DNA from 2 places in the Cupriavidus alkaliphilus genome. Region 2 is predicted to be linked to the other one. Evidence: predicted binding sites of a transcription regulator. Region 2 holds the regulator's gene; the other holds the start of a gene.
What was found. The regulator HrcA, encoded in region 2, represses chaperone genes, less so after heat shock. The targets are predictions, from matches to a motif close to TTAGCACTCNNNNNNNNNGAGTGCTAA.
Positions count from the first base shown of each region.

Region 1: the regulator HrcA is predicted to act here: its motif matches at 4,784-4,810, upstream of rpoH (RNA polymerase sigma factor RpoH).

Region 1 covers NZ_JACHWE010000004.1:16,913-26,618, reverse strand. The annotation lists gene FHX60_RS15000 (CmpA/NrtA family ABC transporter substrate-binding protein) at 1-823, shown strand, start outside; gene ntrB (nitrate ABC transporter permease) at 855-1,745, shown strand; gene FHX60_RS14990 (ABC transporter ATP-binding protein) at 1,765-2,568, shown strand; gene ybiB (DNA-binding protein YbiB) at 2,660-3,652, shown strand; gene FHX60_RS14980 (pirin family protein) at 3,672-4,547, opposite strand; gene rpoH (RNA polymerase sigma factor RpoH) at 4,892-5,821, shown strand; gene FHX60_RS14970 (SCO family protein) at 5,925-6,545, opposite strand; gene cyoE (heme o synthase) at 6,658-7,602, opposite strand; gene FHX60_RS14960 (COX15/CtaA family protein) at 7,599-8,702, opposite strand; gene FHX60_RS14955 (SCO family protein) at 8,712-9,362, opposite strand; gene FHX60_RS14950 (SURF1 family protein) at 9,436-9,706, opposite strand, start outside.
Region 2 covers NZ_JACHWE010000003.1:141,220-150,925, forward strand. The annotation lists gene FHX60_RS12080 (rhombosortase-dependent MprA family serine protease) at 1-556, opposite strand, end outside; gene FHX60_RS12085 (hypothetical protein) at 706-1,152, opposite strand; gene recN (DNA repair protein RecN) at 1,242-2,993, opposite strand; gene FHX60_RS12095 (NAD kinase) at 3,060-3,977, opposite strand; gene hrcA (heat-inducible transcriptional repressor HrcA) at 4,080-5,114, shown strand; gene hemH (ferrochelatase) at 5,221-6,336, shown strand; gene FHX60_RS12110 (Hsp15 family ribosome-associated heat shock protein) at 6,333-6,728, shown strand; gene FHX60_RS27705 (hypothetical protein) at 6,791-6,913, opposite strand; gene grpE (nucleotide exchange factor GrpE) at 7,239-7,814, shown strand; gene FHX60_RS12120 (thioredoxin family protein) at 7,914-8,345, shown strand; gene FHX60_RS12125 (phospholipase A) at 8,364-9,659, opposite strand.

The DNA of each region.
Region 1 (9,706 bases), on a different contig from region 2:
CAGCCTGAAGGCGCTGATGACGAAGGAAAAGCGCGACTACACCTTCGCCCAGACCTTCCCGACCGGCACGCACGCGATGTGGCTGTACTACTGGCTGGCGGCCAACGGCATCAACCCGATGCAGGACGCCAAGGCCATCACGGTGCCGCCGCCGCAGATGGTGGCCAACATGCGCGTGGGCAATATGGACGGCTTCTGCGTGGGCGAGCCGTGGGGCGCGCGCGCGATTGCCGACAAGATCGGCTTCACCGCCGAGACCACGCAGGCAATCTGGAAGGACCATCCGGAAAAGACTTTGGGCACCACCGCCGAGTTCGTGCAGAAGCATCCCAACACAGCACGCGCGATGGTGGCCGCGGTGCTGGAGGCGTCGAAGTTCATCGACGCATCGGCCTCCAACCGCCGCAAGACCGCCGAGACCATCGCCGCCAAGTCCTATGTCAATACCGACATGGACATCATCCTCGACCGGATGCTGGGCCGCTACACCAACGGGCTGGGCAAGACCTGGGACGACCCCGACGCGATGAAGTTCTACCAGGACGGCAACGCAAACTTCCCGTTCCTGTCCGACGGCATGTGGTTCCTGACGCAGCACAAGCGCTGGGGCCTGCTCAAGGCCCACCCGGATTACCTCGCCGTGGCCAGGCAGGTCAATCGCATCGATATCTACAAGCAAGCCGCCGCCGCCGCGCAGGTGCCGCTGCCCAGGAGCGACATGCGCAGCTCGAAGCTGATCGACGGCGTGGTCTGGGACGGCAAGGACCCGAAAGCCTATGCCGACGGTTTCAAGATCAAGGCCGCCAGCACCCTTGCCGCCTGACCCGCAGTGCCCCTGACCAAAGGAGCCCGACGTGAATGCCATTGCCTCGACCACGCCCGATGCCGCAGCCGATCCCGACACCAAGGAACGGACACGCCGGCGCGAACAGGAAATCTCCGCGCAGGCCCGGCGCGCGGCACGCCGCGACGCCGCTGCCGCACTGGTGCTCAAGGCGGTGCCGCCGCTGCTGGGCTTCGCCCTGTTCGTGCTGGCCTGGCACGGCATCGCCACCATGATCCCGGCCATCCCCACCCCTGGCGCGACGTGGAACGCCGCGGTGCCGCTGTTCACCGACCCGTTCTACCGCAACGGGCCCAATGACCAGGGCATCGGCTGGAACGTGCTGGCGTCGCTGGCGCGCGTGGCGGCGGGCTTCGGCCTGGCCGCGCTGGTCGGCATCCCGGCCGGTTTCCTGATCGGGCGCTTCGCCTTCCTGAATGCCATGACCGCGCCGGTGATCAGCCTGCTGCGGCCGGTCTCGCCGCTGGCGTGGCTGCCGATCGGGCTGCTGCTGTTCAAGGCCGCCAATCCCGCCGCGATCTGGGCGATCTTTATCTGCTCGATCTGGCCGATGGTGATCAACACCGCGGTGGGGGTCACGCGCGTGCCGCAGGATTACCTGAACGTGGCACGCGTGCTCGACCTGTCCGAGTGGAAGGTGTTCACGCGCGTGCTGTTGCCCGCGGTGCTGCCCTACATGCTGACCGGCGTGCGGCTGTCGATCGGCACGGCCTGGCTGGTGATCGTCGCGGCGGAGATGCTGACCGGCGGCACCGGCATCGGCTTCTGGCTGTGGGACGAGTGGAACAACCTGAAGGTCGAGCACATCGTGATCGCCATCTTCGTCATCGGCCTGATCGGCCTGCTGCTGGAACACGCGCTGCTGGCGCTGGCCCGGCGCTTCAGCTACGGCACCCATTGACCGGTACGGGAGAGACGCCATGGACAAGTTCGTCAGCATCGAAAACGTGGGCCAGACCTTCAAGACCCGCAAGGGTCCGTTCGTCGCACTGCGCGACATCCAGCTGCAGATCGCCGAGGGCGAGTTCATCACGCTGATCGGCCACTCCGGCTGCGGCAAGTCCACGCTGCTTAACCTGCTGGCGGGGCTGGCCACCCCCACCACCGGCGCGCTGATCTGCGCCGGGCGCGAAATCGCCGGGCCCGGGCCGGAGCGCGCGGTGGTGTTCCAGAACCATTCGCTGCTGCCGTGGCTGACCTGCTTCGAGAACGTCTACCTGGGCGTGGAGCGCGTGTTCGCTGCCAGCGAGGGCAAGGCGCAGCTCAGGGCGCGCACGCACGACACGCTGGCGCTGGTGGGCCTGAGCCACGCCGAAGGCAAATATCCGCACGAAATCTCCGGCGGCATGAAGCAGCGCGTCGGCATTGCCCGCGCGCTGGCGATGGCGCCCAAGGTGCTGCTGATGGACGAGCCCTTCGGCGCGCTGGATGCGCTCACGCGCGCGCACCTGCAGGACGAGCTGATCAAGATCGTGGCGCGCACGCGCAGCACGGTGGTGATGGTGACGCACGACGTCGACGAGGCCGTGCTGCTGGCCGACCGCATCGTGATGATGACCAATGGCCCGGCCGCCACCATCGGCGAGATCCTCGCGGTGGACCTGCCGCGTCCGCGCGACCGCGTGGCGCTGGCTGAAGACGCGGCCTACCACGGCTGCCGCACCGCGGTGCTGGACTTCCTCTACCGCAAGCAGCGCAATCCGGCGCTGCAGGAAGCGGCCTAGCCCTTAGCCGTGTAGCGGCACGCCAGGCGGCCATGGGCGCGGCCGCCGCGCTCCGCTATCATGAACCCAGAACACACTCCCCCACGCCGCCATGACCACCACCGCCGCCCCATTTCCCGCCGCCCGCTTTATCAAGGAGATCGGCCGCGGCGTCAACGGCGCGCGCGCGCTGCCGCGCGAGGACGCGCAGGCCCTGTTCGACGCCATGCTGGCAGGCCGCGTGTCCGATTTGGAACTGGGCGCCATCCTGATGGCCTATCGCATCAAGGGCGAGGCGCCGCACGAGCTGGCCGGCATGCTGGAGGCCGCCCATGCGCACTGCCAGCCGCTGCCGGCGCCGCCGGACCGGCAGGTGGTGGTGATTCCCAGCTACAACGGCGCGCGCAAGCAGCCCAACCTGGTGCCGCTGCTGGCGCTGCTGCTGGCCCGCGAAGGCATCCCCGTCCTGGTGCACGGCACGCGCGAGTTCGAGGGCCGCGTGACCAGCATGGCGCTGTTCGAGGCGCTGGGCGTGCCCCTGTGCGCGAGCACCGGCGAAGCGTCGGCAAAGCTGCGGGATGGCGATGCCAATGGCCCGCTGGCGGTGCTGCCGGTGGACGTGCTGTCGCCCGGGCTGTCGCGGCTGCTGGAGCGGCGCACCGTGATCGGCCTGCGCAACTCGTCGCATACGGTGGCCAAGATGCTGCAACCCGTGGGCGAGCACACGCCCGCCGAAGGCCTGCGGCTGTACAGCTACACGCACCCCGAATACCGCGAGACCCTGACCGACTACTTCTCCCACGAACCCGCCAACGTGCTGCTGGCGCGCGGCACCGAGGGCGAGGTGGTGGCCGATGCCCGGCGCACCGGCCGCATCGACTGGCTGCATGAAGGCCACCAGCAGACGCTGGTGGGCCAGGCCGGGGGCTCGATCGGCGACGTGCCGGAGCTGCCGCCGGGCAGCGATGCCGGCCTGACCGTGGCCTGGATCCGGCGCGTGCTCGATGGCGCGGTGCCGGTGCCGGCGCCCATCACCATCCAGATCGAGGCCATCCGCGAATGCCTGCGCCAGGGCACGCGCGTGACCTGGGCCAGCCCGGTCTGAGCCGGCCCGGCGACAACCGTCAGGGCTTGCGCGGGGGCAGCGGAATGCGCTCGGTCTCGCCCGGCACGTGCGGGAACTGGTCGTCTTCCCAGCGCTGGGCCGCGGCCTCGATCGCCACCTTGCTGCTGGCAACGAAGTTCCAGTAGATAAAGCGGTGCCCGTCGGTCGGGTCGCCGCCCAGCAGCATCACCCGCGACGGCGCCGTGGCCGTCAGCGTCGCCGGCTGGCCCGGCGTCAGCACCACCATGTGCTCGGCCGGCAGCGGCTCCCCGTCAAGCGCCACCGCGCCGTCGACCGGGTAGATGCCGCGCTCGGCGTGTTCGGCGGGAATCTCCACGCTGGCGCCCGCATCCAGCTCGATCGCCACGTACAGGGTGCGGCTGAAGACCTTGACCGGCGAGGTCTGGCCGAACGCATCGCCGGCAATCACCACCATGCGCAGGCCGGGCCGCTCGATGCGCGGCAGGGTCGCGGCGGGATGGTGGAAGAACGACGGCTCGGCGCCCTCATGCTGCTGCGGCAGCGCGACCCAGGTCTGGATGCCATGCAGGCGCGCGCCCTCTGGCCGGACATGCTCCGGCGAACGCTCCGAGTGCACGATGCCGTGGCCGGCGGTCATCCAGTTGACGTCGCCGGGGCGGATCGCCTGGTCGCTGCCCAGGCTGTCGCGATGGATGATCTCGCCCTCGAACAGGTAGGTGACCGTGGCCAGGCCGATATGAGGATGCGGACGCACATCGGCGCCCTGGCCCGGCGGCAGCTGCACCGGTCCCATATGGTCGAAGAAGATAAATGGCCCGACGGTCTGGGTTGCCGCGGCCGGCAGCAGCCGGCGCACGGTGAAATCGCCCAGGTCGCGCACATGCGGCTTGAGCAAGTGTTCGATAGCAGACATAACTCCTCCGATCCGATAAGAGAGGCTCGCAAGCATGCCAGTGCGCAGCCTGCCGGTCGAGTGTAGCCGGTGGTGGAACAGTGCATTGCAGCGCCCGGCAGAACCCCGTTGCCACCCCAGGCTCTAACTACCAGTGCGCGATGGCAGCGGTATCGTTGCCGTCTCTTTACGATCTACCTGGCTATCCGAACAGGCGGAGCGATACCCGGGAACTATCGGAGTCATCGGAACTCCAATTAGCACTCACCCGGCCAGAGTGCTAAGATGTGTTGCAGTGCCGCCGATCCCCCAAGGGGCCGCGGCGCACCGGCAACCAAACCGCCGGACGCGAAAGGAGCCATTGAGTGAACGCAGTCTTGTCTGCCGACCAAACCCTGACGAATAACCGTCTGCCGACGGTGCCCCGGAACACGGGCAGCTTTGCGCTGACCTTTCCGGCGACCGTGGGCAACCTCGACAGCTATATCCAGGCTGTGCACCGCATCCCGCTGCTGACCGCGGAGGAAGAGCAACGCCTGGCGCGCGAGCTGCGCGACCACGATTCCGTCGACGCGGCGCGCCGCCTGGTGATGTCGCACCTGCGGCTGGTGGTGTCGATCGCCCGCCAGTACCTGGGCTACGGGCTGCCCCACGCGGACCTGATCCAGGAAGGCAATATTGGCCTGATGAAGGCGGTGAAGCGTTTCGATCCGGATCAGGGCGTGCGCCTGGTGTCGTACGCGATGCACTGGATCAAGGCGGAAATCCATGAATACGTGCTGAAGAACTGGCGCATGGTCAAGGTGGCCACCACCAAGGCCCAGCGCAAGCTGTTCTTCAACCTGCGCAGCCACAAGCAGGGCGGCCACACGTTCACGCCGGAGCAGGTCGAGGCCGTGGCGCGCGAGCTGAACGTCAAGCCCGAAGAAGTGATGGAGATGGAAACCCGCTTGTCGGGCGGCGACCTGGCGCTCGAAGGGCAGGTCGACGACGGTGAAGAGGAATTCGCCCCCATCGCCTACCTGGCTGACAACCACAACGAGCCGACCCGCGTGATGGAAGCCAAGCGCCACGACCGCATGCAGGTCGAGGGGCTGGAAGAAGCACTGGGCAAGCTCGACGAACGCAGCCGCCGCATCATCGAGGCGCGCTGGCTCAACGTCGAGGACGACGGCTCGGGCGGCGCCACGCTGCATGAGCTGGCCGACGAGTTCGGCGTGTCGGCCGAGCGCATCCGCCAGATCGAGGCGGCGGCGATGAAGAAGATGAAGGGCGCGCTGCAGGCATTCGCCTGATCCTCACCTCAGCCATGCAAAAGGCCGGTCCATGGACCGGCCTTTTTTGTTGCCCGCGAAGCGCGGGTGCGACGTTATGCCGCACCCTTTCGCCCCGGCTGCGTCAGGACAACAGCTGTTTCAGGTCGTGCGCGATGGGCTCCGGACCCTGGCCGTGGCGGATGAACAGCCGCAGCTTGCCCTGCGGATCGAACACATAGCTGCCGGCCGAGTGATCCACGGTGTAGTTGTTGGGTGAGCTGCCCGGCACCTTGGCGTAGAACACCTTGAAGTCCTTGGCCAGCTTCTGCAGCGCGGCCTCGTCGGCGGGGCGCAGCCCGACGAAGCGCGGATCGAAGGCGGGCACGTACTGCGCCAGCAGCGCCTGTGTATCACGTTCCGGATCGACCGTGACGAACAGCACCTGCACGCGGTCCCCATCCGGCCCCAGCTGCTCCACGACCGCCTTCAGTTCGGCCATGGTGGTGGGGCAGACATCCGGGCAGTGGGTGTAGCCGAAGAACATCACCACCGCCTTGCCTTTGTAGTCGGCCAGGGTGCGCACCTTGCCGGTGTGGTCGGTCAGCGAGAAGTCCTTGCCGAAGTCGGCGGCACCGGTGATATCGACATTGCGGAACGACGCCTTCTGCTGCCCGCAGGCGGCGACGGCCAGGGCCAGCGCGGCCAGCAGGGAAAAGCGGCGGAAGGCGGCGAACAGGCCGGAAGCGGAGCGGAGGCGTGGCATGCGGGGGACGGGTCAGGAATGGGAAGGAAACAGCATGCAGTATCGCCGATCATGCTGCCGCGCTCGCGCCGGCGCGGCAAGATGCCGCAGCCGGGGCGCACGCCGGCGCAGGTCAGACCTGCGGCACGAACTTGAAGTAGTGGTCGATCAGCAGCGCGGCAAACAGCAGCGACAGGTACAGGATCGAGAAGCGGAAGGTGCGCTGCGCCAGTTCGTCCGAATAGTTGCGGTACAGCTTCCAGGCATAGGCCAGGAAGCCCGCGCCCAGCGCCAGCGCGGCCGCCAGGTAGATGTAGCCGCTCATGCCGTAGACGAAGGGCAGCAGCGTCGCCGCGATCATCACCAGCGTGTACAGCAGGATATGCAGCAGCGTGTAGCGCTCGCCGTGCGTGACCGGCAGCATCGGCAGGCCGGACTTGGCGTAGTCGGCGCGGCGGTACAGCGCCAGCGCCCAGAAGTGCGGCGGGGTCCAGGTGAAGATGATCAGCACCAGGAACCAGGCCTCGGCCGGCACTTCGCCCGCGACCGCGGCCCAGCCCAGCGCCGGCGGCATCGCGCCGGACAGGCCGCCGATGACGATATTCTGCGGCGTGGCCGGCTTGAGCAGGATGGTGTAGACCACCGCATAGCCCAGGAACGTGGCAAAGGTCAGCCACATGGTCAGGTCGTTGGCGTAGACGTGCAGCAGCCACATGCCCGCGCCGCCCAGGATGGCGGAGAACACCAGCGTCTGCCGCGTGGTGATCTCGCCGGTGGCGGACGGGCGCCAGGCGGTCCGGCGCATCAGCGCATCGATCTTCTGCTCGACCAGGCAATTGATGGCGAAGGCCGCGCCGGCCAGCAGCCAGATGCCGGCGGCGCCGCCGATCAGCACTGACCACGGCACCATGCCGGGCGTAGCGAGGAACATGCCGATGATGGCGCAGAACACGGCCAGCTGCGTCACGCGCGGCTTGGTCAGTGCGGCATATTGCCGGGCCAGGTGCCGCATGCGGCTCAACTTGCCCAGGGAATGGGGATGGGTAGCGGTAACCACGGAAGGGGTCTTGTCTTTCATGTGGCGCGGGCGGCAGTCGGCACGGCAGCGGGGGCGCCGGCGGCCCGGGTCGTCAGCCCGATATTGTAGTGGAGACGGACCAGCAGCAGCAGCAGCACCGCGGCGCCGCCGTTATGCGCGACCGCCGCCACCAGCGGCCAGTCGAACACGATATTCGACAGCCCGGTGGCCAGTTGCAGCACCAGCGTCGCCAGCAGCCAGCCGGCGGCGCGGCTGAGCCCTTCGAGCCTGCGCGCGCGCAGGCCGAACCATGCCAGGTAGCCCAGCACGATCACGGCAAAGCCGCGATGGACCCAGTGGATCGCCACCAGCGCCGCGTGCGGGATGTAGTCGCCGTCCGCGGTCATGCCCAGCTGGCGCCACAGCGTGAAGCCATGGCGGAAGTCCATCTCGGGCACCAGCTGGCCGTTGCACAGCGGGAAATCGGTACAGGCCAGCACCGCGTAGTTGGTGCTGACCCAGCCGCCCAGGAAGATCTGAATCACCAGCAGCAGCAGGCCGATGCGCACCGGCCAGCGCAGCCGCGCCGCCTGCGGCGCGACCGGGTGCGGCGGGTCGTTGCGCGAGCCCAGCTGGATCAGCACCGCCAGCAGCGCCATGCCCAGCATCAGGTGCGTGACGACGATGATCGGCTGCAGCTTCAGGGTCACGGTGAAGGCGCCGAAGGCGCCCTGCACGCACACCAGCAGCAGCACGCCCGTGGCAAACCACGGCGACTGCTTCAGTTCGCGCCGCTTGACCCACGCCAGCACCATCAGCGTGATGATCAGCACGCCGACGGCCATGGCGAAGTAGCGGTGGATCATCTCGATCCACGCCTTGGCCAGCGTCACCGGCCCGCTCGGCATCGCGGTCTCGGCCGCGCGGATCGGCTCCAGCGCCGCATGCGGGTTGGAGTGCCCGTAGCAGCCGGGCCAGTCCGGGCAGCCCAGCCCGGAGTCGGTCAGCCGCGTGAAGCTGCCGAACATGATCAGGTCCAGCGTCAGGAACGCCGTGATCCAGGCAAGCTTGCGGTACTTGTTGCGGTCGCCCTTCACCATCACGTAGGACAGCGGGAACAGCGCGATCAGGATGCCGATGATGGCCAGTTGCAGCAGCATGCCGTCCCCTCAACCGATGCGCGAGACCTTGAGCAGCTTCTTCAGGTCGCCGCTCATCTTCTTGGGGTCGGGGTCCTGCGGGAAGCGCATCATCAGGTTGCCCAGCGGATCGACCAGGAACAAGGTGTCCTCGGCGCGCTTGCCCGGCTCGGCCGGCAGCCACTGCTGCGCGGCCTGGCGGTCGATGCGCAGGAAACGCACGCCCGCGTAGGGCTCGTTGTAGGCGGCGGCCAGGCGCTCGTCGATCTTGCCGTCGTCGGTGACCAGCCACACCGGCACGATGCGCAGGCGGTCCTGGCCCTGCCCGGCGCGGATCTGGCGGATGGTGAACAGCTTCTTCGCGCAGGCCTCGTCACAGGCCGACGGATCGGCGCTGACCAGCAGCCACTTGCCGCGGAACTGCTCCAGCGGTACCGCCTGGCCCTGCTCGTCGGTGACGCGCACGGGCGGCATCGGCCGCTGCGGGTCGACCAGCGCGCCATAGTTGGTGGCGCCGCCGCGCGGCTTGATCACGTAGTAGGTGAAGTAGGAGGCAATCACCGGCGACGCGCACACCAGCAGCAGCATCAGCATCTGCAGGCGGCCACGGCGCGTGCGCGCGTCGATGCGGGGGTCGCGCGGCGAAGCCGCGGCGGCCGGAGCGGAGTCTTGCTGTGCCATGGAGTACGTCTGTCCTTTGTCTTCGGCAAGCCCATGCACCGGTATGCGGCACATGGGCGGTCAATTCATTCGATCAGGGTGCGGCCAGCCGGCGCGCGCGGCGCCAGCCCAGCACGACCACCAGCACCACCGTCAGCGCGGCCAGCCCGAACCACTGGAAGGCATAGCCATAGTGGCGCTCGGCGCCGACGTCGGCAGGCGGCCAGTCTCGCGCCAGGCCGTCACCGCTATCGTTGCGCTGCTCGATCACCAGCGGGTGCAGGGCCAGGCCGGTTTCGGCGGCATACGGCGCGATCTCGAGGTTCTGGCGGATCCTGCTGCCGGCGGCCTCCTGGCCCAGGCTA
Region 2 (9,706 bases):
CGGTGTCCACCACCGCCACCACCATGCCGCTGCTGCCGCCGGTGCGGTCCCACGCGCGCGGCAGGTTGACACCACCCACGGCGGTGCCGGTGCCCTTCAGGTACGGCTGGTTGACCTGGAACTCGGGATCGTCGGGCAGGGTGTCGTGCAGCCGCAGCCAGCGGTCGGGCACGGCGTCGGCCACGCGCGGGTCCTGGCGCAGCCGTGCCGCCGCCGCTTCGGGGTCGGCGGCGAAGGCGTCGGGGAGTTGCAGCAACTGCAGGTTGCCGCCCATGGCGCGGCGTGCCGAGACGGCGATGCCGGTGCGTTCGCTCAGCTGCTTGAGGGCTTCGGCGGCAGCCGGCGACTTGACGGCGCCGTTGCCATCGACTGCGGTGGTGCCGTCGCGCCAGCGCACGATGACTTGGCCGGTATAGGCCGGTGCGGACTGCGCGCCGGCTGCGAGTGCCGTGCCGGTCGGGACCGCGCCGCAGGCAGCGGCGGCGGCCATGGCGATGGCCCGCCAGCGGCGGGCCGCGAAGTTGCGGCAGAACACGGACAGCGCGGATTGCGGCATGGATTTCCTCCTCCCTGGGGCGTAGCGCGCGGGCCGGGACCGGCGCGTGGGCATGTTATGTAGCGAATACGATCCAGCCGGGTTGTGCAAGGGCGGTTTTTGGTCTTGTCCCCGTTCGTTAGTGCGGCATTCCGTACAGATTTCCAGCCTTAGCGCGGTGGCATGTCGCGGCTGGTTGGAATATTGCGGCTGGGCTTGAGCAGCCGGTCCGGTTCGGCGGTCTCGATGCGCGGCGTGGCGCGCAGCGTGTCGACGGCCTGGTCGAGGGTGGCCTCCGCCGACGGCGAGATCGCCGTGACCAGCCAGACCCCGCCCGACATCGGCCGCTTGACCACGTAGCGGATCGGGCCCGTGATCTCGGCCAGCAGCTTGCCGGCGTCTTCGGACAGGTCCACCGCGGGCGGCTTGAAGCGGACCATGATGTCGCCAAGCGCACGGTCATCGCTGATGCTGCCAGGCGGCGGTGCCGAGGCCTTGGGCTGGGCCTGGCAGGCGGACAGCGCCAGCAGTGCGGCCGAGGCGGCGGTGGCAATGGCCAGCACCGCGCGCAGCGAGGCGCGCGGGCGGTGGCCGGTGGGCGGCGCTGGGCGGGTCATGGGGAAGCTCCTGTCGATTGATAAATTGGCACGATGCCACGCAAGGCCGCGCAAGGTGGCGCGAGCGTTGGCCTTAGCCTTACTTGGCCTTAGCCGGCGGCGACGCGGCGGCCGCGCTTGCCGTCCTTGCCCGCGCGCGCGGGCTGGCCGGCGCCGCTGTCGGCCATGCCCTGCGCCAGCATCTCCTCGGCATGTTGCAGCGTCGTGGCGGTGACGGTGGCGCCGCCCAGCATGCGCGCGGTCTCGACCACGCGTCCGGCCGGGTCGAGCACGCGGATGCGCGAACGCGTCACCGAAGCATCGGCCTCGGCCGTGGTTTCCTTGCTGACCAGCAGGTGGGTGCCGGCCTGCGCCGCCACTTGCGGCAGGTGGGTCACGCACAGCACCTGGCGCGCGCGGCCGAGTTCCTGCAGGCGCCGGCCCACTACCTCGGCGACCGCGCCGCCGATGCCGGTGTCGACCTCGTCGAAGATCAGCGTGGGCGTGGGCGAGGCTTCGCTGGTGATCACCGAGATCGCCAGGCTGATGCGCGCGAGCTCGCCGCCGGAGGCCACCCGGGCCAGCGGCCGCGCGCTGACGCCGGCGTGGCCCGCCACCAGGAACTCGACTTGCTCGAGGCCGTAGCTCTGGCCTTCGTCGAGGGCATTGAGCGCCGCGACAAAGCTGCCGCCGGCCATCGACAGGCCCTGCATGGCGTCGGTGACCGCGCCGGACAGCGCCTGCGCGGCTTGCTTGCGGGCATGGCTGAGATGCTGCGCCAGCGTCAGGTAGGCGGCCTTGGCGGCGGCCTCGCGCGCCATCACCTTGTTCAGGTCCTGCGCGGCCTGCAGGTCGTCGAGCTGCTGGCGGCGCGCGACCAGCTCATCGGCGAGCTGCTCGGGCGGCAGGCGGTACTTGCGCGCGGTGGCGTGCAGCGCCTGCATGCGCTCTTCCACCACCTGCAGCCGCTCGGGATCGAGCTCGAGCCGGTCGACATAGCGCGTCAGCGAATGCGCGGCTTCCTCGGCCTGCACCTGCGCCGGCTCGAGCGCGGCCAGCACGTCGCGCAGCGCGGGATCGACGTCGGCCAGCTGCTGCAGCCGGTGCACGATGCCGTTGAGCGCCGACAGCACCGAGCCGTCGGCCTCGGACAGCGCGTCGAGCGCGGCGCGGCTGCCGTCGATCAGGCCGGCGGCGTGCGAGAGCCGGTTGTACTCCGACTGGATCTCGTCCCATTCGCCCGGCTGCGGGTTGAGCTTGTCCAGTTCCCCCACCTGCCATTCGAGCCGCTCGCGCTCGAGCTGCATCTCGCGCGACTGGTGCTCGACCGCTTCGCGCTGGCGCACGCAGGCACGCCAGGCACGCCAGGCCTCGGCCACCGCGGCGGCCTGCTGGGTCAGGCCGGCGTGGGCGTCGAACAGCAGCCGCTGCGCATCCGGGCGCAGCAGTTGCTGGTGCGCATGCTGGCCATGGATGTCGACCAGCTGGTCGCCGACTTCGCGCAACTGCGCCAGGGTGGCGGCGGCGCCGTTGATAAAGGCCTTGCTGCGGCCGCCGGCATCGACCGTGCGACGCAGCAGCACGGTCGGCACGCCGCCGTCTTCTTCGCTGTTGAGCTCGCGCTCGGCCAGCCACGCATCGAGCGCGGCATGGGTCGAGAAGATGGCGCTGACGCTGGCGCGCGGCGCGCCTTCGCGCACCACGCCGGCATCGGCGCGCTCGCCCAGCACCAGCGCCAGGGCGTCGATCAGGATCGACTTGCCGGCCCCGGTCTCGCCGGTGAACACGGTAAAGCCGGAGGCGAAGTCCAGGTCGAGGGTGTCGACGATGACGAAATCACGGATGGACAGGCTGCGCAGCATCGTGGCGGGAAAGGTGGTCGGTCCGATGAAGGGTCGGGCTCGGGCTGAGGGGCGACTGGAAAGCGCTCAGAGGCGGTTGTCTTCGGACGGGTATTCGTGCCAGTGCAGCTTCTTGCGCAGCGTGGCGTAATAGTTGTAGCCCACCGGGTGCAGCAGGTTGATGGTCTTCTGCGAGCGCCGCACCACGATGCGGTCGCCCGGCAGCAGCGAGGTCAGCGACTGCATGTCGAAGTTGACGCTGGCGTCGCGCGCGCTGGCCACCTCGATGGTGACCTCGGCGTCGTGCGGCAGCACGATCGGCCGGTTCGACAGCGCGTGCGGAGCGATCGGCACCAGCACCACGCCCGACAGCGTGGGATGCAGGATCGGGCCGCCGGCCGACAGCGCGTAGGCAGTCGAGCCGGTCGCGGTCGACACGATCAGGCCGTCGGAACGCTGGTTGTACATGAAGTGGCCGTCGACCGAAACCGCCAGCTCGACCATGCCGGAGATGCCGGAGCGGTTCACCACCACATCGTTCAGCGCCAGCGCGGAGAAGATGTCCATGTCGTCGCGCACCACGCGCGAGGCCAGCAGCAGGCGGGTCTCGGACTCGTAGCGGCCGTCGAGCATGTCGGGCAGCACGGTGTGCGCGTCTTCCAGCGCAATATCGGTCATGAAGCCGAGACGCCCGTGGTTCACGCCGATCAGGGGCACGTCATAGCCGGCAAGCTGGCGGGCGATGCCCAGCAGCGTGCCGTCGCCGCCCAGCACCACGGCCACGTCGGCCTGCGTGCCGATCTCTTCGGCGGACAGGGCGGGGTAGGCGGTCAGCCCGGTGGCCAGCGCGGTCTCGCGCTCGAACACCACATCCTGGCCGTTGCGCAGGATATAGGAGGCGATTTCTTCCAGCGGCCCGTCGATGCCGGCGGTGGAGTACCTGCCCACCAGGGCGACGGTCTTGAATGGAGTGCGCACGGCGCTGGCTTTGGCTGGGGCGGACATGCCGGGATTAGACCATACCGCCGTGACGGTTGTCAGCAGGCGCCGGCGGCCCATCCGGCCGGTCCGCCAGAAGGTCCAAAACTTGCGTAAAATCGGGGCATCATGGATGAACGTTCCAAAACGCTGCTCAAGACCCTGATCGAGCGCTACATTGCCGAAGGCCAGCCGGTCGGTTCCCGCACCCTGTCCAAGTATTCGGGGCTGGACCTGTCGCCGGCGACGATACGCAATGTGATGTCCGATCTCGAGGAAATGGGCTTTATCGCCAGCCCGCACACGTCGGCCGGCCGGATCCCGACGCCGCGCGGCTACCGGCTGTTCGTCGACTCGATGCTGACCGCCAAGCCGCTCGAGCGCAACGCCGACCTGGCCGAGCTGACCGGGCAGATCCAGGACCAGCTCGGCGGCCAGCAGCTGGCCCCGCAGCGCATGATCACCGCGGCCGCGCGCACGCTGTCGAACCTGTCGCATTTTGCCGGCGTGGTGATGACGCCGCGCCGCGCGCAGGCGTTCCGGCAGATCGAGTTCATGCGGCTGTCGGACAAGCGCATCCTGCTGATCATCGTCAGCCCCGAGGGCGACGTGCAGAACCGCATCATCCAGACCGAGCTCCCCTACACGCCGGCGCAGCTGATCGAGGCCGCCAATTTCTTCAACTCGCACTATGCCGGCATGAGCTTCGACACCGTGCGCAGCCACCTGCGGCTGGAGCTGCAGGACCTGCGCCGCGACATGTCGCAGCTGATGCAGGCCGCGGTCGAGGCCGGCAGCGCCGCCGAGGACGAGGACGACGACCACGTCTACATCAGCGGCGAACGCAAGCTGCTCGAAGTCGACGACCTCGCCTCGAGCATGGACAAGCTGCGGCGCCTGTTCGACGTGTTCGAGCACAAGACCAGCCTGCTGCAGCTGCTGGACGTGTCCAGCCATGCGCAGGGCGTGCAGATCTTCATCGGCGGCGAAAGCCAGCTGGTGCCGATCGAAGACATGGCGGTCATCACCGCGCCGTACGAGGTCGACGGGCAGATCGTCGGCACGCTGGGGGTGATCGGCCCCACGCGCATGGCCTACGAGCGCGTGATCCCGATCGTCGACATTACCGCGCGGTTGCTGTCCAGCGCGCTGAGCCAGAACTAGTGGTCCGGCGTTCCGGTCTGACCGGCGGCTCCATTCCCGCCGCACGGGCCCGGCGCCAGTGCGCCGCGCCCGTCCCATCCCGGCATCGCGCCAACCCGGAAGCGACATGACGTTTTCTCCCGAACCGGCCTACCAGCACGGCCAGGCGCCGCGCACGGCGATCCTGCTGGTCAACCTGGGCACCCCCGATGCCCCCACGCCCAAGGCGGTGGGGCGCTACCTGAAGCAGTTCCTGTCCGACCCGCGCGTGGTGGAGATTCCGCGCGCGGCGTGGCTGCCGCTGCTGTACGGCGTGATCCTGCCGCTGCGCTCGCGCGCGTCGGCTCTCAAGTACGAATCGATCTGGCTGCGCGAGGCCCATATGACGGGCTCGCCGCTGCTGGTCTACAGCGAGCGCCAGGCGCACGCGCTGCAGCGGCTGCTGCACCAGAACGGCCACGACGTGACGGTGGCGTGCGCGATGCGCTACGGCAACCCGTCGATCGCCTCGGTGATGGAAGCGCTGCGCCGCCAGGGCTGCGAGCAGGTGCTGGTGCTGCCGATGTATCCGCAATACTCGGGCACCACCACGGCCACGGCCTTCGACGAGGTGTTCCGCGTGCTGGGCCAGTGGCGCAACCAGCCGGAACTGCGGCTGGTCAAGCATTTCCATGACCATCCCGCGTATATCTCGGCGCTGCAGCAGCAGGTCGGCGCCTACTGGAGCCGGCACGGCATGCCGGATTTCGGCCAGGGCGACAAGCTGATCCTGTCGTTCCACGGCGTGCCGCGGCGCACGCTCGAGCTGGGCGATCCCTATCACTGCGAATGCCTGAAGACCGGCCGCCTGCTGGGCGAGGCGCTGGGCCTGCAGCCGGGGCAGTACCAGGTGACGTTCCAGTCGCGCTTCGGCAAGGCCGAGTGGCTGCAGCCCTATACCGCGCCGACGCTGGCGGAACTGGGCAAGGTCGGTGCCGGGCGCGTGGACGTGTTCTGTCCGGGCTTTCCGGCGGACTGCATCGAAACGCTGGAAGAAATCGCCATGGAAGGCCAGACTGAGTTCAAGGTCGCGGGCGGCAAGGACTTCCATTTCATTCCATGCATGAACGATGCCGCGCCGTGGGTGGCGGCGATGGCGGAGATCGCGCTGCAGCACCTGCAGGGCTGGCCGCTTGCCACGCCGCATGCGCATGATCTGGAGGCGCGGCGCACGCGTGCGCAGGCGCGGGGAGCGGCGGCATGAACGTGGATTTCGACGCGGATGCGCGCCAGCGCATCGACAAATGGCTGTGGTGCGCGCGTTTCTTCAAGACGCGCTCGCTCGCGGCCGAAGCGGTGGAGCGCGGCAAGGTGACGGTGAACGGCCAGCTGTGCAAGAACTCGCGCGAGGTCAAGCCCGGCGACAAGGTTGCGCTGGAAGCACACCAGCAGCGCTGGGAGCTGGAAGTGAAGGGCATCGCCGCGGCGCGCGGGCCGGCGCCGGTGGCGCAGACCCTGTATCAGGAAAGTGCCGAGAGCCAGTCGCGCCGGGCCGCCGACGCCGAGCGCCGGCGCCTGCAGCCCGAGCCCTCCGCGCAGCTTCAGGGGCGCCCGACCAAGCGTGACCGCCGCCGCATCGACGATTTCAACAGCTGAGATGGCAGCGCGGCGGCACCGTTGCCGGTGCCGCCGCGCGATGGATCGCCAGGTGGGGCAGCTTATTCCTGCGCGACGTCCTGGCTGACGAAGGGAACGATGTAGTGCTTGAACACCGCCTTGCCACTGCCATACTCCGTATCGCGCGGGGTGAAGGCGCCGGACACGCAGATAAAGACGGTCATGACCGCCAATGCGGCCACGAGGCACAAAGTCACGACTGGGAGCTTATGCATGGCCAACCTTTCGGAAGCGGCACAAAAATGAACCATCTCCAAGGCCCTCGACATTTTTGTCATTTTTCTTACTAGGAATCTTAGTGAGGGCGCTGGCGCAAAGCAATAAGGCGTCGATTGCATCGGGCCGGGCTTTGTAACCGTGTGTTTCGGCGTCGCGCCGGCGCCACTCTTGAAATGCGGCGAGCTGCCACCACCTGCATCGGGCACACGCCGATTTACCACCCGCGGCCAGCTGACGGCGGGCCGCGACACTGCATTGATACGGATCGACATGGAAGACCAGAAGCAGACGCCATCCAACCAGACTGCGACGCCTGCGGGCGATGAGGTGGCCAGCACCGCCACCGCCAGCCCGGAGACCGGCGCGCCCGACACCGCGGCTACCGCCGTGGACGACGTGGCGGCCCAGCTGGCCGCCCTGGAAGCCAAGGCCAGCGAGCATTACGACCTGTACATGCGCGCCGTGGCCGAAGGCGAGAATATCCGCCGCCGGGCGCAGGAAGATGTCGCCAAGGCGCACAAGTTCGCCATCGAGAACTTTGCCGACAACCTGCTGCCGGTCATGGACAGCCTGCAGGCCGCGCTGGCCGACGGCTCCGGCGATATCGCCAAGCTGCGCGAAGGCGTGGAACTGACCGCGCGCCAGCTGGCCGCCGCCTTCGAGCGCGGCAAGATCGTCGAACTCAACCCGGTAGGCGAGAAGTTCGACCCGCACCGCCACCAGGCCATCTCGATGGTGCCGGCGGAGCAGGAGCCCAACACCGTGGTGACCGTGCTCCAGCGCGGCTACACCATTGCCGACCGCGTGCTGCGCCCGGCGCTGGTCACGGTGGCGGCGCCGAAGTAAGCCGCCGGCCGTGCCGGCCAGACGCCCGGTGCCTGCCGGCCCGGGCGTTCGTCATTGGCAGCGAGCCTCAGCCGGGGCGAACCGCATCAGGAGCGAATCATGAGCACCGAACCGCAAGCCGGCGCGCCGGATCCGTCCGCGGCCCCGCATCTGGACCACCGCGCCTTTGACGCCTTTGCCATGCGCGAGGTCGACGAGGCCACCATCGACGGCGCCATCGCCGCGGCCGGCGACGCGCTGGTGTGCGTGTTCTTCTGGGGCGTCGACTGCTTCAATTGCGAAATGGCGAAGAAGGCGATGCTGGCCAATCCCGGGCCGGTGCGCGCGCTGGATCTGCACTGGCTGCACGCCAACGTCTATGCGCACCCGGAACTGGGGCGGCGCTTCGGCCTGCACGGCATCCCGGTGTTCATGTTCTTCCAGAACGGCAAGAAGCTGGGCCGGGCCACCGGCTGGCACGGACACGGGCAGTTCGCCGCGGCCGTGGCCAATGCGCGCCTGAAGGCCAGCGGCAAGCCGCTGGCGGGCTAGCCGCCCGGCTTCAGCGCATCAGCGCGTCAGCGCGTAGCCGATGCGGAACTGCCAGGGCAGCTTGTGGTTGTAGTCGAGCAGGCTCTCGCCATAGCCGACGAAATATCCCGCCATCAGGTACCCGGCCGTGCCGGGGATCAGCCGCGCCATCGGGTAGGTCAGCTGCGCGTCGACGCTGCCGTACCACTTGCGCGTGCCCTTGCGCAGCGTTGCCGAAAGCTCCCATGAGTCCGGCCGCCCATAGGCGATGCCCAGGTCCATGAAGCCGCGGTAGTGGGCGATGTCCGGGTTGTCGGCCTTTTCCACATAGGCGTAGAGCTTGGGCGCGACGCGCCAGTGCCAGTCGTTCTGGTCGCCAAAATAAAAGGTCGGCTTGACGAACACCGTGTTGATGCTGCGCGACTCCACGCCGTTGCGGCCGTTGGACTCGTGCTCCAGGCCGGTGGCCAGCGACATCCGGCTGATCACGCTGTTGCGCACCCCGGTATCCGACAGGTAGTAGAACAGGCTGGGCCGGTAGTTGGTGTCGCGGAACGGCGCCGAATCCTCGCTCAGGTCCCACAGCGAGAACTGGGTGTAGCTGAAATAGAGGTTGTCGAACAGGCGCTTCGAGGCAGGGTCCTCGCCCTCGAAGATGCGGTACTTGAAGCTGAACTGGAACTTGGCGTTGGCGCCACCGTGCGCGCCGGCCAGGAAGTACATCGGGTCGTGGAACGACAGCCGGGCGCTGTCGCGCAGGTCGGCCGGGGCGGGCGCCGTGGCCTCGGCCGTGGTGATCCCCGTCACCGGGACGGGCGCGCTGTCGGCGGATTCAGGGCTGTCCACTGTGGCCGGCGCCTGGCTGGCCACCGGCGGCGTCGACGTGGCCGTCTCGCCCGGCTGGGGCAGCCGGTTCAGCGTGACCAGCACCGGCGCGGCGTCGATGCCGGTGGCATCCAGCCGCACGTGGCCGCGCAGCACCGGCGGCAGCGCCACCGTGTAGCGGATGGCGCGATGCTCGCCGCGGCGCAGGTTGACCACGGCGGGGCCGGAGACCTCGCGCCACAGCACCAGCCGCACCGGTGCCAGCAGGTCGCCGGAGGCGGTCACTTCCAGTGTGTCGGGAATACGGTAGCGGCGCGTGGTGTTGTCGGCCGACACCACCAGGGTCAGCGTCAGCGGCTGGTTGCCGTCGATCACGCGTGGCGGCTGCAGCAGCGCCACGCCGGCATGGCCGGCCAGCGGCCAGGCAAGCATCAGCGACAGGCAGAGCGGGGCGACGGCACGGCTGGCTGGCGCCAGGCGCTGCCGCGGGAAAAGGGCATTACGGGGCATGAAGATGAGCGACGTTGCCGGGTGATGGCAACGCAACTAGGGGAAAA